3 regions of the Mesorhizobium australafricanum genome follow, and region 1 is predicted to be linked to each of the others. Evidence: riboswitches for the same ligand, from Rfam matches in the RefSeq annotation. Region 1 holds a riboswitch; each other region holds the start of a gene.
What was found. A riboswitch is a leader RNA that binds a small molecule or an ion and turns the genes downstream of it on or off. The one in region 1 is predicted to bind cobalamin.
Positions count from the first base shown of each region.

Region 2: it holds a riboswitch for cobalamin, as region 1 does, so the genes downstream of both, RFM98_RS17745 (CbtB domain-containing protein) here and RFM98_RS14765 (DUF1636 family protein) in region 1, are expected to answer to the same signal.
Region 3: it holds a riboswitch for cobalamin, as region 1 does, so the genes downstream of both, bluB (5,6-dimethylbenzimidazole synthase) here and RFM98_RS14765 (DUF1636 family protein) in region 1, are expected to answer to the same signal.

Region 1 is NZ_JAVIIT010000006.1:323,626-327,812, forward strand. It holds gene RFM98_RS14755 (cobaltochelatase subunit CobN) at 1-805, opposite strand, end outside; gene cobW (cobalamin biosynthesis protein CobW) at 823-1,860, opposite strand; gene RFM98_RS14765 (DUF1636 family protein) at 1,863-2,291, opposite strand; cobalamin riboswitch at 2,333-2,536, opposite strand; gene RFM98_RS14770 (winged helix-turn-helix domain-containing protein) at 2,566-3,765, opposite strand; gene RFM98_RS14775 (NADH-quinone oxidoreductase subunit A) at 4,098-4,187, shown strand, end outside.
Region 2 is NZ_JAVIIT010000008.1:199,741-203,927, reverse strand. It holds gene RFM98_RS17760 (methyltransferase family protein) at 154-627, shown strand; gene RFM98_RS17755 (PilZ domain-containing protein) at 631-903, opposite strand; gene RFM98_RS17750 (histidine phosphatase family protein) at 1,074-1,646, opposite strand; adenosylcobalamin (AdoCbl) riboswitch at 1,731-1,874, shown strand; gene RFM98_RS17745 (CbtB domain-containing protein) at 1,875-2,084, shown strand; gene RFM98_RS17740 (CbtA family protein) at 2,305-3,045, shown strand; gene RFM98_RS17735 (hypothetical protein) at 3,189-3,770, shown strand; gene RFM98_RS17730 (DUF1259 domain-containing protein) at 3,813-3,953, shown strand; gene RFM98_RS17725 (MFS transporter) at 3,989-4,187, shown strand, end outside.
Region 3 is NZ_JAVIIT010000002.1:248,912-253,098, reverse strand. It holds gene RFM98_RS04690 (hypothetical protein) at 1-913, shown strand, start outside; gene bluB (5,6-dimethylbenzimidazole synthase) at 1,059-1,784, opposite strand; cobalamin riboswitch at 1,828-2,004, opposite strand; gene RFM98_RS04680 (histone deacetylase family protein) at 2,121-3,047, shown strand; gene RFM98_RS04675 (exodeoxyribonuclease VII small subunit) at 3,051-3,302, shown strand; gene RFM98_RS04670 (DUF2277 domain-containing protein) at 3,340-3,606, shown strand; gene RFM98_RS04665 (pirin family protein) at 3,617-4,187, shown strand, end outside.

The DNA.
Region 1 (4,187 bases):
AGGCGAGCGACGCCGGGTCCTTGAGGCTGGAAACGAAGATCGGGACGGGCGTCATGCCATGCGAGCGCAGCGCTTCGGCCAGCGCGTCGATCGGTGCCACGTCGGCGGCTAGCAGCATCGAGCGGTAGAAGAGGATGGGGACGACGCCGACATTGTTGGCGTCGAGTTTCGTCACACTCCCCTCTGTCCGGCAGGACAGAGGGGGGTGCGAAGGAACGCCGGCGTTTGAAAGGTCCGGCTTCTCCACAACCCCCAGCCCAGACTGATAATACCCCGCTTTCGGCACGCTGACCGGCTCGGCCACGGCCGCCTCAGCCCCAGCAAGCCGCGCCAGCCTGTGCACCAGCGCCACCATGTTCGCCGGGCCGCCTTCGCGGAAATAGCCGAGCAAGGCGTCCAGCTCCTCGCGCGGCAGGGTCGAGCTTTCGATCAGCCGCTGGTCCTCGTCATGGCTTTCGCCGGGCAGCAGCGCCAGCTTTATGCCACGCTCGCGCGCGACCGCGGCGAGCTGGTCGCAGCCGTAGCGCCACCAGTCATAGCCGCCGAGGATGCGGACAAGGACGACCTTGGCGTGGCGTGCGACGCTGTCAATCCACAGATCGACCGACATCGGGTGGCGAAGGTCGCGAAGGGCGGCAAGCCGCATTGACGGCAACCGCGCGGCGCCCGCCTTCCAGGCGGCGGCGAGGCCGGCGAGATCGCTGTCGGTGAAGGACAGCGCCGCGACATCCGCAGGCGTCTGCCTGAGGTCGATCGGCTCGGCGAGGTCGTCGAGCGAAGCGGATGTGGTGGTGAGGATATGCATCGCTTATCGTGTTGGCCTCAGCCGGCGAGGATACGCTCGATCGCCGGACGGTTCAGCCCCTTGAGGCCGATGACGACGAGCCGCGAGCGGCGGTCGTCCTCGGCCGTCCAGGGGCGGTCGTAGTAGTGGTTGACGCGTGGGCCGACCGCCTGGAGCAGGAGGCGCATCGGCTTGCCGCCGACCTCGACGAAACCTTTGACGCGCAGCACGTTTTCCTGCTCGGCGGCAAGGGCGACGCGTTTTGCCAATTCGTCCGGGTTGGCGATCGAGGGAATGTCGACAATGAAGGTGTCGAAGTCGTCATGCTCGTGGTCGAAGGCGCCGTCATGATGCGACTTGCGGTTCTCGATGTCGTCCTCGACGGCGAGACCGAGGCCGAGCAGCACGGACGGGTCGACCTTGCCGTGCGATGTCGGCACGATTTTCACGGCGCGGGCGGAGTGCTCGTTGATGACGGCGTTGGCGCGGGCAGAGCCGGCGGTGTCCATCAGATCGCTCTTTGACAGGATGATCAGGTCGGCGCAGGCGATCTGGTCCTCGAACACCTCCTCGACCGGATCGTCATGGTCGAGCGTCACGTCCGCCGCGCGCTGCGCCTGCAGGGCGTCCATGTCGGCGGAGACGCGGCCGTCGGCCAGCGCCGGACCATCGACCACGGCGATGACGCCGTCGACCGTCACGCGGCTCTTCACACTTGGCCACTGAAAGGCCTGGACCAGCGGCTTCGGCAAAGCCAGGCCCGAGGTTTCGATCAGGATGTGATCGACCTTCGGCGTGCGCGACAGGATCTGGTCGAGCGCCGGGACGAAATCATCGGCGACGGTGCAGCAGATGCAGCCGTTGGCCAGTTCGACAATGTTTTCCTCAGGACAGGTATCGATGCCGCAGCCCTTCAGGATTTCGCCGTCGATGCCGATGTCGCCGAATTCGTTGACGATGATCGCAATACGCTTGCCGCCAGCGTTTTCCAGAAGATGGCGGACCAGCGTCGTCTTGCCGGCGCCGAGAAAGCCGGTGACGACCGTGCAAGGAACACGGGAAACGGAAGCGTTCATGGTCAGTCCTTCAGCATGTCGAGGGGAGGGATGCGGGCAACGAGGCCGCGCTTGAGGGATTCGGGACGGCCACGCCACGGGATCAGGCCATCGGTCGAGGTGGCGAAGAGCTTTGCGCCGGCGACGAGATCGGCGCCGCTGGTCGTATTCAAGTCGCCGAAGACGTAGCTCCAGCAGCCGTCGCGCAGCAGCGCGGCGCTTAGGCGGCGCTTGCAATTGCCGAGGCATTCGACAGTGCGGATGCGGATTTTCTCGCCCGATGCCGCGCAGCGCGCATCTTCGGCCAGCAGCGCGCCGGCGCGCTGCTGCGCGTCCGAACCGGTTTCGTCGCGGCAGGATGAGCAGACGATGACGGTCACGCCAGCCAACGCGTCGGGATCGCTGGACGCATTGTCCGCTGTGCCAGCCGAAAAACTGCCGTTGTGGTCCAAAAAACCATGCTCCTTGCCCGGAAACCCGCCGGGCGATCGGATTCAAAAAGTCTCAGACGGCAGGTCTCCTGGCTCGCGGGTCGTCACCCTGAATGCCGCCTTCCCGGGAACATCCCAGTGGTTTTCGGCCGGGGCTCGTCGCTTACAGTTGCGGGGACAGCCGCGGATTTGGGTTTTCGGCCCGCACCGCATTCCCTCTTGGCCCTTGCCGTTGCGGGCAAGGGACCGTCTGGGCCGGATTTAGGCTTTTGCAGGCGACAGTGTCAACGCACGGCTACGACACCGCGATGTCGGCCAGCGGCTGCCCCAGATCGCCGGCGGGCGTTACCTCGATGCGTTCCAGGCCGAGCCAGCCTTGCATCTGCTTCAGTTCTTCGAACAACTGGGCGGCCGTGTCGGGCGGAGCGCCGGGCTCGGCATAGGTGGCGTGGACGCGCAGCACGCTGGCCGGGCGGTCGGCCCTCAGATCGACACGGGCGACGATCCGGTCGCCGAGCAGGAAGGGCAGCACGTAATAGCCGTATTGGCGTTTTTCGGCCGGCGTGTAGATCTCGATGCGGTAGCGGAAGTCGAACAGCTTTTCCGTCCGCGTGCGCTCGAAGACGACTGGATCGAAAGGCGCGAGCAGGGCGCGCGCTTCGATTCGGCGCGGAAAGCGTGCGTCCTTGTGAAGATAGGCGGTCTTGTCCCAGCCTTCGACCTTCACCGGCAGCAATTCGCCCGTCTCGACCAGTTCCCCGATGCGGTCTTTCGTGTCGCCCGGCGCCAGGCGAAAATAGTCGCGCAGGTCGCCATAGGTGGCAATGCCATGGGCGCGGGCGGAAATGCGCAGCAATTCGCGATGCGCGTCCTCGACCGAGGGGACGGGCAGGTCGAGCACGGCCTGCGGCAAAACGCGCTCGGGCAGGTCGTAATAGCGTTCGAAGCCGCGCCGGTAGGCGGTGGTGATACGGCCGGCCCAGAACAGCCACTCAAAAGCGTGCTTGGCCTCGCTCCAGCCCCACCAGCCGCCATTACCCTTGTGGCCCTCGATGTCGGATGCGGCGATCGGCCCGCGTTCGGCGACTTGCGCGTAGATCTCGTCGATCGTCGTTTTGCGTTCACGGCCCCATTTCGCCAGGCCGAGATACATCTCGTCGCCCTGCTCGGCGCGCTGCATGCGCCAGCGCATCAAAGGATAGGTCTCGACGGGCAGAAACGACGCCTCATGCGCCCAATATTCAAAGACCGCGCGCTTGCGGGTGACCGCGGCGTTGTCGAGCAGCGCAAGCGGGTAGGGACCGAGACGCGAATAGAGCGGCATATAATGAGCGCGCACCACGGCGCTTACGGAATCGATCTGCAACAGGCCGGTTCGCGAAAGCACACGCGCAAGGTGCCGGCGATCCGGAACGCCACCGGGCCGAGGGTCGTTGAACCCTTGCGCACCCAGCGCGATGCGCCTGGCCATGGCGAGCGAGATTTTCTCCTTCATCAAGGTACCCTTGCCGCGATCGTCCGTCGGATTTTTAGCCGGTGATTCCGGCCATGCTAGCAGGCAAATGGCGGGAGATATGTCAGGAGAGAAAAGTGGAGTAAAAAGTGAAGGAAATCAAACAGGAGCGGATCGGACCAGTTTCTTCCGATATGGCGTCCAGGGCCGCGAATTGAACAAGGTTTGACTTGCGTCACCGAAACCGCTGCGCTAACCCTCGCCGCGTTGCAGCATGGGCCCCTTAAAACGGTTCAGCGGTTAAACTGTCACGCTTCCGCATTAGAGTTCGTTGCTGTAATCAAAGTGAACTGCCCCCGAAGGAAAGCCGCCGCATGAGCGCACTCCTGAGTTCGTATCTGCCCATCGTCCTGTTCATCGCCGTGGCGACGGTCGTCGGTCTGGCGCTTCTCGTCGCCCCCTTC
Region 2 (4,187 bases), on a different contig from region 1:
GATCGGCAGCAATGAACGCGCGCGCCGCGGTTGCGTTCCAATGGGCAGGCGCTTGCATAGCGCCGCGGCCTTAACAGTCGGTGATTGCGGCGATTGCCGCACGGCCGGCGCGGATGCATAGTAATTCGCATGGTTTTCTCAGGACCGGCGAAGATGGCCACGGACGACAAGGCGGACAATCCCGGCGTTGCGGTGTTCCCGCCGCTGCTCTTTCTCGTCGCGCTGATCGTGATGCTGGCGCTGCGCTATGTCTGGCCGCTGGCCATCGGCGGCAGGCCGCTCACCATCGTGCTCGGCATCGTGCTGGCAGCACTCGCGATCGCGATCATCGCCTGGGGACGCTCCACCATGTTGCGCGGCGGCACCAATGTGAACCCGACGTTGCCGACCACCGCGATCATCACCAGCGGTCCGTTCGGCTTCACCCGCAACCCGCTCTATATTGGCCTGATGGGGCTGCTTCTCGGAATCGGGCTTCTCTTCGACAGTTGGTGGGCCGTCGTCGCCCTCGTCGCGAGCTTCCCGATCCTGCATTACGGCGTGGTGCTGCGCGAGGAAGCCTATCTGGAACGCAAGTTCGGCGAACCCTACCGCGCCTACCAGGCGAGCGTGCGCCGCTATGTTTGAGCGTCAGTCCTTCAGCGCATTGCTGTAGAGCGCCACGCCGATCCGGTCGTTGCGCCGCCAGCGCACCAAAGCGCGATAGACTGTATCGTCGGCCGGAACCTCGAGCAGGAAGCGTTCCGGGATGTCGACATCCACGCTCACGCGCAATTCCGCGCCATGATGGTGCTGGTTCCTGACCGAGCAGCCGATCCTGACGCCGCCGGCAATGATCGTGGCTTCCTTGAGCACGAATTCGCGCACATGAAGACGGCGCTCGGTCTCGGGAAATTTGGCCATATCCGGCGGGCTCCTCGGGCGCGGTCCTCCTCGCCACGGGGCGGCACCATAGCAGCGAGGCGTTTCCGTTCCGTTAGCGATCGCTGAAAAGGGTAAGGCAGCTTGATATCGCGCCGAACGGCTATCCAAGCGTGAGAGGATCCGCCGGCGGACCGTTCACGCCCGACTGCTCAGCCGGCGACGACGACGCCGCTTGAGTGCAGCACCCAGCGGCGGCCGTCGCTTCGGAACTCGGTGAGCGACAGCGGCTCGATGTCGATCTTCCACACCGAGGAAAGCGGCGCGCCCAGCACATGCACCATGGCGGCGCGGATCGGCGCGGCATGGGTGAGCGCGATGGTGTGGCCGCTCTCGCCGGCAAGGCGCTCCATCAGCGCGGCACCGCGCCGGGCGACGGCGGCAAGCGATTCGCCGCCATGGGGCGCTGCGTCCGCGTCGGCGAGCCAGGCCGCCATGCCTTCCGGGTCCTGGGCCTGCACCTCCTCGAAGCCTTTGCCGGCCCAGCGCGCGAAATCCTGCTCGGCAAGCAACTGCTCGACCGTGGCGTCAAGGCCAAGCGCCTCGGCCGTCCGCCGCGCGGCAAGTGCTGGACTTGTCCAGACGCGATCGGCGCGGCGCAGCGAAGCGGCCAGCGCGCCCGCACGCTCAAGGGCCCGCGCCTCCGGCGCCTCCTCCTTCGGAAAGCGGCCCTTGCGCATGCCGGGCGTCGCAGCGCTTGCGATCATCGTCAGGCGGGCGAGCATGAAAAACTCCGTGGCCCAGTCAAAAAATAGGCCTCACGAAGCCGTGCCGCCATTACATGTCGTTGACAGGCGAACGAAGTGCTGACAAGTGTTTTAGCGCTATACGGGATTGGAAGCCGGTGCGAGTCCGGCACGGTCGCGCCACTGTAATCGGCACCAGCCGAAAGTCAGGCCTTATTCCGCAGCATTGTTCGATCAACGGGACGCAGTATCCCACGGGAGGTCAATATGTCCGACACCACCTTCGCCCCCAGCTACGGTCCGGTTGCGATTCCGGTTCGCGAGCTTCTGCCCTGGGCCATCTTCGCCGGCCTGATGCTGATGCTGATGATCTATTTCGTCGGCGCGGAAGAAGGCGCGACGTCGCTGATCCGCGGCACGGCGGTGCACGAATTCGTGCATGACGGCCGCCACCTGCTCGGCTTCCCCTGCCACTAAAGCGGTTCGGCATCGCTGAACTCGCTTTCGATTCTGGCTCAACGCAATTCCGGACGGAAAACCGCTACGCACTTTTCCTGGAATTGCTTGATTGGTTGAACGCAATTCCGGACGGAAAACCGCTACGCACTTTTCCTGGAATTGCTTGATTGGTTGAACGCAATTCCGGACGGAAAACCGCTACGCACTTTTCCTGGAATTGCTCAGAGGGATTAGTGACATGGTCGGAAAACTTTTGCTGCGCGGCATGCTTGTCGGGCTGGTCGCGGGGATTCTGGCGTTCGCCTTCGCCCGCGTCTATGGCGAGCCGCAGGTCGACAAGGCGATCGCCTACGAGGAACAGCAGGCGCAGGCGGCCGGCGAGGCGCCAGAGCCCGAGATGGTCAGCCGCGCCACACAGGCCGGCATTGGTCTCGCAACCGGCGTGCTGGTCTATGGCGCCGCTCTTGGCGGGCTGTTCTCGCTGGTCTTCGCCTATGCCTATGGCCGTCTGGGCTCGCTCGGGCCTCGCGGCACCTCGGCGCTGCTGGCGCTGCTCGGCTTCCTCGCCGTGATCGTCGTGCCCAGCCTCAAATACCCGGCGAACCCACCCGCGGTCGGCAATCCCGAAACCATCGCCTATCGCACCGAGCTATTCTTCATCATGATCGTGATCTCGATCGCGGCGATGGTGGCGGCGGTTGGGCTGGCACAGCGGCTGTGGAACCAGCTCGGCGCCTGGAACGCCTCGATCGTGGCCGGGCTCGCCTTCCTTGTGGTCTTCGCGCTGGTGAAGGCGGCGTTGCCCGACATCAACGAAGTGCCGGAGAACTTCTCGGCGATCGTGCTGTGGCAGTTCCGCGTTGCCTCGCTCGGCATCCAGCTCGTGCTGTGGACCGTCGTCGGGCTCGGCTTCGGCGCGGTTGCCGCGCGCGTGGTCGCGGCGCGCGACCAGCGCGGCCCGGCACGCCGCTACGCCTGAAATCCATGCGTTGGCCGCCACGGTTCTGCGCCCTGGCGGCCAAATTGGCTCAACGGTCGATACGACCGCTGAACCACTTTGGTCTTTTGTTTTCTCGCAATTCCGGACGGAAAACCGCATTACACTTTTCCTGGAATTGCTCGATGGCGGCGTTGCTCGCGCTTCTGACCGCGGCATCGGCGCAAGCGCATAGCGGGTCCTCCACGCCCCCTCCCCCCGGCATCCAGATCCCCAGCCTGACCCATGGCCAGATGGCGGTGATCGCGCGCTATCGCGGCGACATCCTCGACCTCGCCCGGCGCCAGACCGTGACCGATCCGACCTTCCGGCGGCTCTATAATCACGGCAATCTGCAATACACCTACTGCCTCTGGGGCCTGATGCCGGGAAGCCTCGGTGATGAGGAAAGCCCGTTCAACGAATGCAGCCATGGCTATCTCGCCACCGCCAAGGCGCTGCTCACCTATATGGCGACGATGCCCTCTGCCGAACGCGACGCGAGGGCGCTGATCTCCGACATCGATGCCGATATGGTGCGCAGCGGCGCCTCCTGGATTCTTTGCCAGTTCAGCGGCGAGAGTTTCAGCACCGGCGCGGTCGTCGAGCCCAGGTGGCGGGACATGTTCTTCCACCTGCCGAGCCTGGCGGCGCTGCTTGCCGTGACAGCGGTGCTCATCGCCGGCGGCTGGTCGATCTTCGGCGCGCCGCGTAGCCGAGCGGCCTAGAGCTACTCCCGGTGCTGAAAGCCATGCGGGAAAGCCGGATAGGTGACCGCCGTGCACAACCATATGCTCGACGACGAAACCCAGCTATTCTTCACGCATTTCCGGGCGAATGACGACGTTGGGAAGTTGGCCAGGGGGCTGAAGCTCGCGCTCGATCAAGTGCACCTCAGGACGGGCGGCTGACCTACAATCCGTTCGAAATTCCGAAGGGAGCTACGTTGGCCCGCGGTGTCGAACAGCCGAACTACGAAAGGAAAGGCCGAGCCGCGGACATCTACGCGGCGCGGGCCCTTCGGGATTTTGGCGACGGCTTTGCCGCTGTGCTCCTGCCTGTATATCTGGCGGCGATCGGTCTCGGACCGCTTGAGATCGGTATCGTCGCGACCGTCGCACTCCTTGGTTCGGCATTATTGACGC
Region 3 (4,187 bases), on a different contig from region 1:
GATCGTCTATTTCGGCATCACGGTCGCCTACATCATGGCGACCGGCACCGGCGCCAGCGTCGGCTATGGCGTCGGCCATATCTCGACCGATCCTGACGGGCCGATGTCCTTTGCCTTGTGGGGCGGCGTGGTCGGCTTCGGTGTCGTCTCGATCGCCGTTTACTGGATCCGCGAATACATCCTCTATGTGCTCAAGGCCGGCCATATCGCCGTCATGGTGCATCTGATCGACGGCCATGACGTGCCCGACGGCCAGGGCCAGATCGCCTATGCTAAGGAGGTGGTCACCCAGCGCTTTGCCGAGGCCAACATCCTTTTCGTCGTCGACCAGCTGGTCAAGGGCGCCATCCGCGCCATCACCGGCCTGATCGGCGGCATCGCCGCCTTCCTGCCTATTCCGGGCCTGAGCGGCATCGTCAGCTTCATCAACACCGTCATCCGCCTGTCGCTGACCTATGTCGACGAGATCATCCTCGGCTACAACATCCGCACTAATTCGAGCTCGCCCTTCGAGACGGCGCGGCAAGGCGTCGTGCTTTACGCCCAGAACGGCAAGCACATGGTCAAGAACGCCGTCTGGCTGGCGGTAATCATGTGGGGCGTGTCCTTCGTCATCTTCCTTCTGATGCTCGCCCCGGCGGCCGCCATTCTCTGGGTCATGCCGGGCCAGCTTGCCGGCTGGGCATTCGTGCTGGCCATCGTCTTTGCCTGGGCCTTCAAGGCCGCCTTCATCGAGCCCTTTGCCATCGCTTCGTTGATGCAGGTCTATTTCGATGCGATCGAGGGCCAGGTCCCCAATCCCGAATGGGACCACCGGCTGGCCGAGGCGTCCTCGAAATTCAGGGAACTGCGCGACAAGGCGCTGGGCTCGTTTGGCGGCGGCTCGCGCTGGGATACGCCCCGGGCCGCCTGATCGGCGGCAGCCTCGGTGCGAAGAGCCGCCTGATCACGGCTTCTAGAGCAAATTCCAGGAAAAGTGTGAAACGGTTTTCCGTTCGGAATTGCGTCAAAACAAGGAGACAGAGCGGTTCGCCGTTTCCGTGAAACGGTGAAACGCTCTAAGAACCGCCGCCAAGCCTTGCGATCGCCGATTTGAGCGGCGCTTCGCCGGCGCCGTTGAATGTCTCGCTCATCACCAGTTCGGGCAGCGGCAGGCGCTTGCCCCAGCCATGCGCCTCGAGGTCCGGCTTCGGCGCGAAGGATGAGACGCGTCCAACGCAGAGATAGGCGACCGGCGTGACATGCTCCGGGATCGACAAGAGCTGCTTCAGCGCTTCCTTCTCGATGATGCTGACCCAGCCGACGCCGACACCTTCGGCCCGTGCCGCCAGCCAGAAATTCTGCACCGCGCAGACGGTGCTGTAGAGGTCCATCTCCGGGTTGTGCCAGCGCCCGAGCGGCGAGTCCTTTGAGCGATGCCGGTCGCAGGTGATGCACAGATTAAGCGCGCTTTCGCAGATGCCTTCGAGCTTCAGCTTCCTGTAGAGCGCCTGCCGTTCCTCCTCGATCGCCGGCAGTTCCTGCTCGCGCGCGGCAAGGAACAGGTCGCGCACCTGTCGCCGTCGCTCCCCATCGCGGATGACGATGAAATTCCAGGGCTGCATGTAGCCGACCGACGGCGCATGGTGGGCGGCGGTGATGAGCCGCGCCAGCACGGCATCCTCGAGGTCGTCGGCCGTGAAATGGCTGCGCACGTCACGCCTGGTGAATATCGCCCGGTAGACCGCATCGCGCGCCAATTGGTCGAAGTCATCGCCGCTCGCGGCGATTGCTGTTGCCGTCATCGCTTTTCCCCTTGCGACAAGCAGTCATCCGCCTGACCAAGCGGAGGACCATGTCTGCCAGGCCGGTCTTCTGGCTCGGGATCGACCCGTTCCGGCGCCTTCCCGTCATCGACAGTGGCTTTTGCCGGCGCGGTCCCCCTCACAGCGTTGGGCACGCCACGGAGTTCAACCGTGTTCCCGATTCTCCCGCGTCGCGGGCACCAGGCAGCGAGGAGACCTTACCGCGAAGCTTGGGCCGCGCCAATGGCGCCAGCGACACGGGCTGACGCAATTTTCCCCAGCCATTCGGCTTCTCAAACATGGTCATCCGCGCCGCGGGTGCCTAGATTAGGCGCCATGGCCACCCGTCTCTACACGCATCCGATCTTCCTGGAACACATCACGCCGCCCGGCCACCCCGAGCGGCCCGACCGTCTGCGGGCTATCGAGCGCGTGCTGGATGACGAGGCTTTTTCGGCGCTCGATCGCGTCATCGCGCCGGAAGGCGACGAGGCGACGATCCTTTATGCGCATCCCGGAAATTTCGTCGAGCGTGTCCGCGCGGCTATCCCTCAGAGCGGCATCGTCTCGATCGATGCCGATACCAGCGCCAGCCCGAAAAGCTGGCAGGCCGTGGTCAGGGCGATCGGCGCGGCCAATGCCGCTGTCGATGATGTCTTCGAGGGCCGTGCCGCAAATGCCTTCGTCGCTGCCCGCCCGCCCGGCCACCATGCCGAAAAGACCACGGCAATGGGTTTCTGCTTTTTCAACACCGCGGCGATCGCCGCCCGCCACGCGCAAAAGAAGCATCAGGCCGAACGCGTCGCCATCGTCGACTGGGACGTCCATCACGGCAACGGCACGCAGGATATTTTCTGGGACGATCCCTCGGTGCTCTATTGCTCGACGCACCAGATGCCGCTTTATCCCGGCACCGGCGCGAAAAGCGAAACCGGCGCCGGCAACATCGTCAACGCGCCGCTCGCGCCGCAGACCGGCGGAGATCTGTTCCGCGACGCCTTCCTGTCGCGCGTGCTGCCGTCCATCGATGCGTTCGCGCCGGACCTGATCATCATTTCCGCCGGCTTCGACGCGCATCACCGCGATCCGCTGGCCGAGATCAACCTGACCGAGGACGATTTCGACTGGGCGACCGGCCAGCTGATGGAGTGCGCCGGGCGCCACAGCGGCAACAAGCTCGTCAGCCTGCTTGAAGGCGGCTACGATCTGCAGGGACTGGCATTTTCAGTCGCCGCCCATGTCGGGCGGCTGATGAAGGGATAGGGTATGGCAGTGGAAGGCAATGAGGACGTCAAGGCGATGAGCTTCGAACAGGCGCTCGACGCGCTGGAGAAGATCGTCGATGATCTGGAGCGCGGCGACGTCCCGCTCGACCAGTCGATCAAGATCTATGAGCGCGGCGAGGCGCTGAAGGCCCATTGCGACCGGTTGCTGAAGGCGGCCGAGGACAAGGTCGAGAAGATCAGGCTGTCGCGCGACGGCAAGCCGGTTGGAACGGAGCCGCTCGACGCCGACTAGCTGGTGGGCAGAGCAAGCAAGGTAAGGAGTTCAAGCCATGTGCCGCAACATCAAGACCCTGGCCAATTTCGAGCCGCCGGCGACCAATGACGAAGTACATGACGCCGCGCTTCAATTCGTGCGCAAGCTGAGCGGCTCGACCAAGCCTTCCAAGCGCAACGAGCATGCCTTCCACCACGCGGTCGAGGCGATCGCCGCGATCGCGCGCGAGCTCATCGATTCGCTCGAGACCGCGCAGGAACCGCGCAACCGCGAGGAAGAAGCCGCCAAGGCGAAGGCCAGGTCGGCGCTCCGCTTCGCCTGAGGAAACCGACATGAGCTTCTTTCCGGGAAATGATCCTGAACCTGGCGATGCCTTCGCCTGCGATCAGATCGAGCTGATGGTCGTTCCCAACGCCAAGGATATCGGCGGCTTCGAGGTACGTCGCGCCTTGCCGACGGCAAAGCGCCGGCTGGTCGGCCCGTTCATCTTCTTCGACCGCATGGGGCCCGCCATCCTGCGCGCCGGCCATGCGCTCGACGTTCGTCCGCATCCGCATATCGGGCTGTCCACCGTCACCTATCTCTTCGACGGCAAGATCAGGCACCGCGACTCGCTCGGCACTGAAATGGTGATCGCGCCCGGCGACGTGAACCTGATGACCGCGGGGCGCGGCATCGTTCATTCCGAGCGCACGCCGGAGGAATTGCGCGGCGCGCCGATGTCGGTCTCCGGCTTGCAGACCTGGCTGGCGCTGCCCGACGGCAAGGAGGAGATTGCCCCGGTTTTCGCGAACACGTCGGTGATCCGCCTGCCCGAAATCGATGCCGAGGGCGTCAGCGGCCGCGTCGTCATCGGCGAGTTCTCAGGATGGCGCTCGCCCGTGGCGACCGCTTCGGACACGC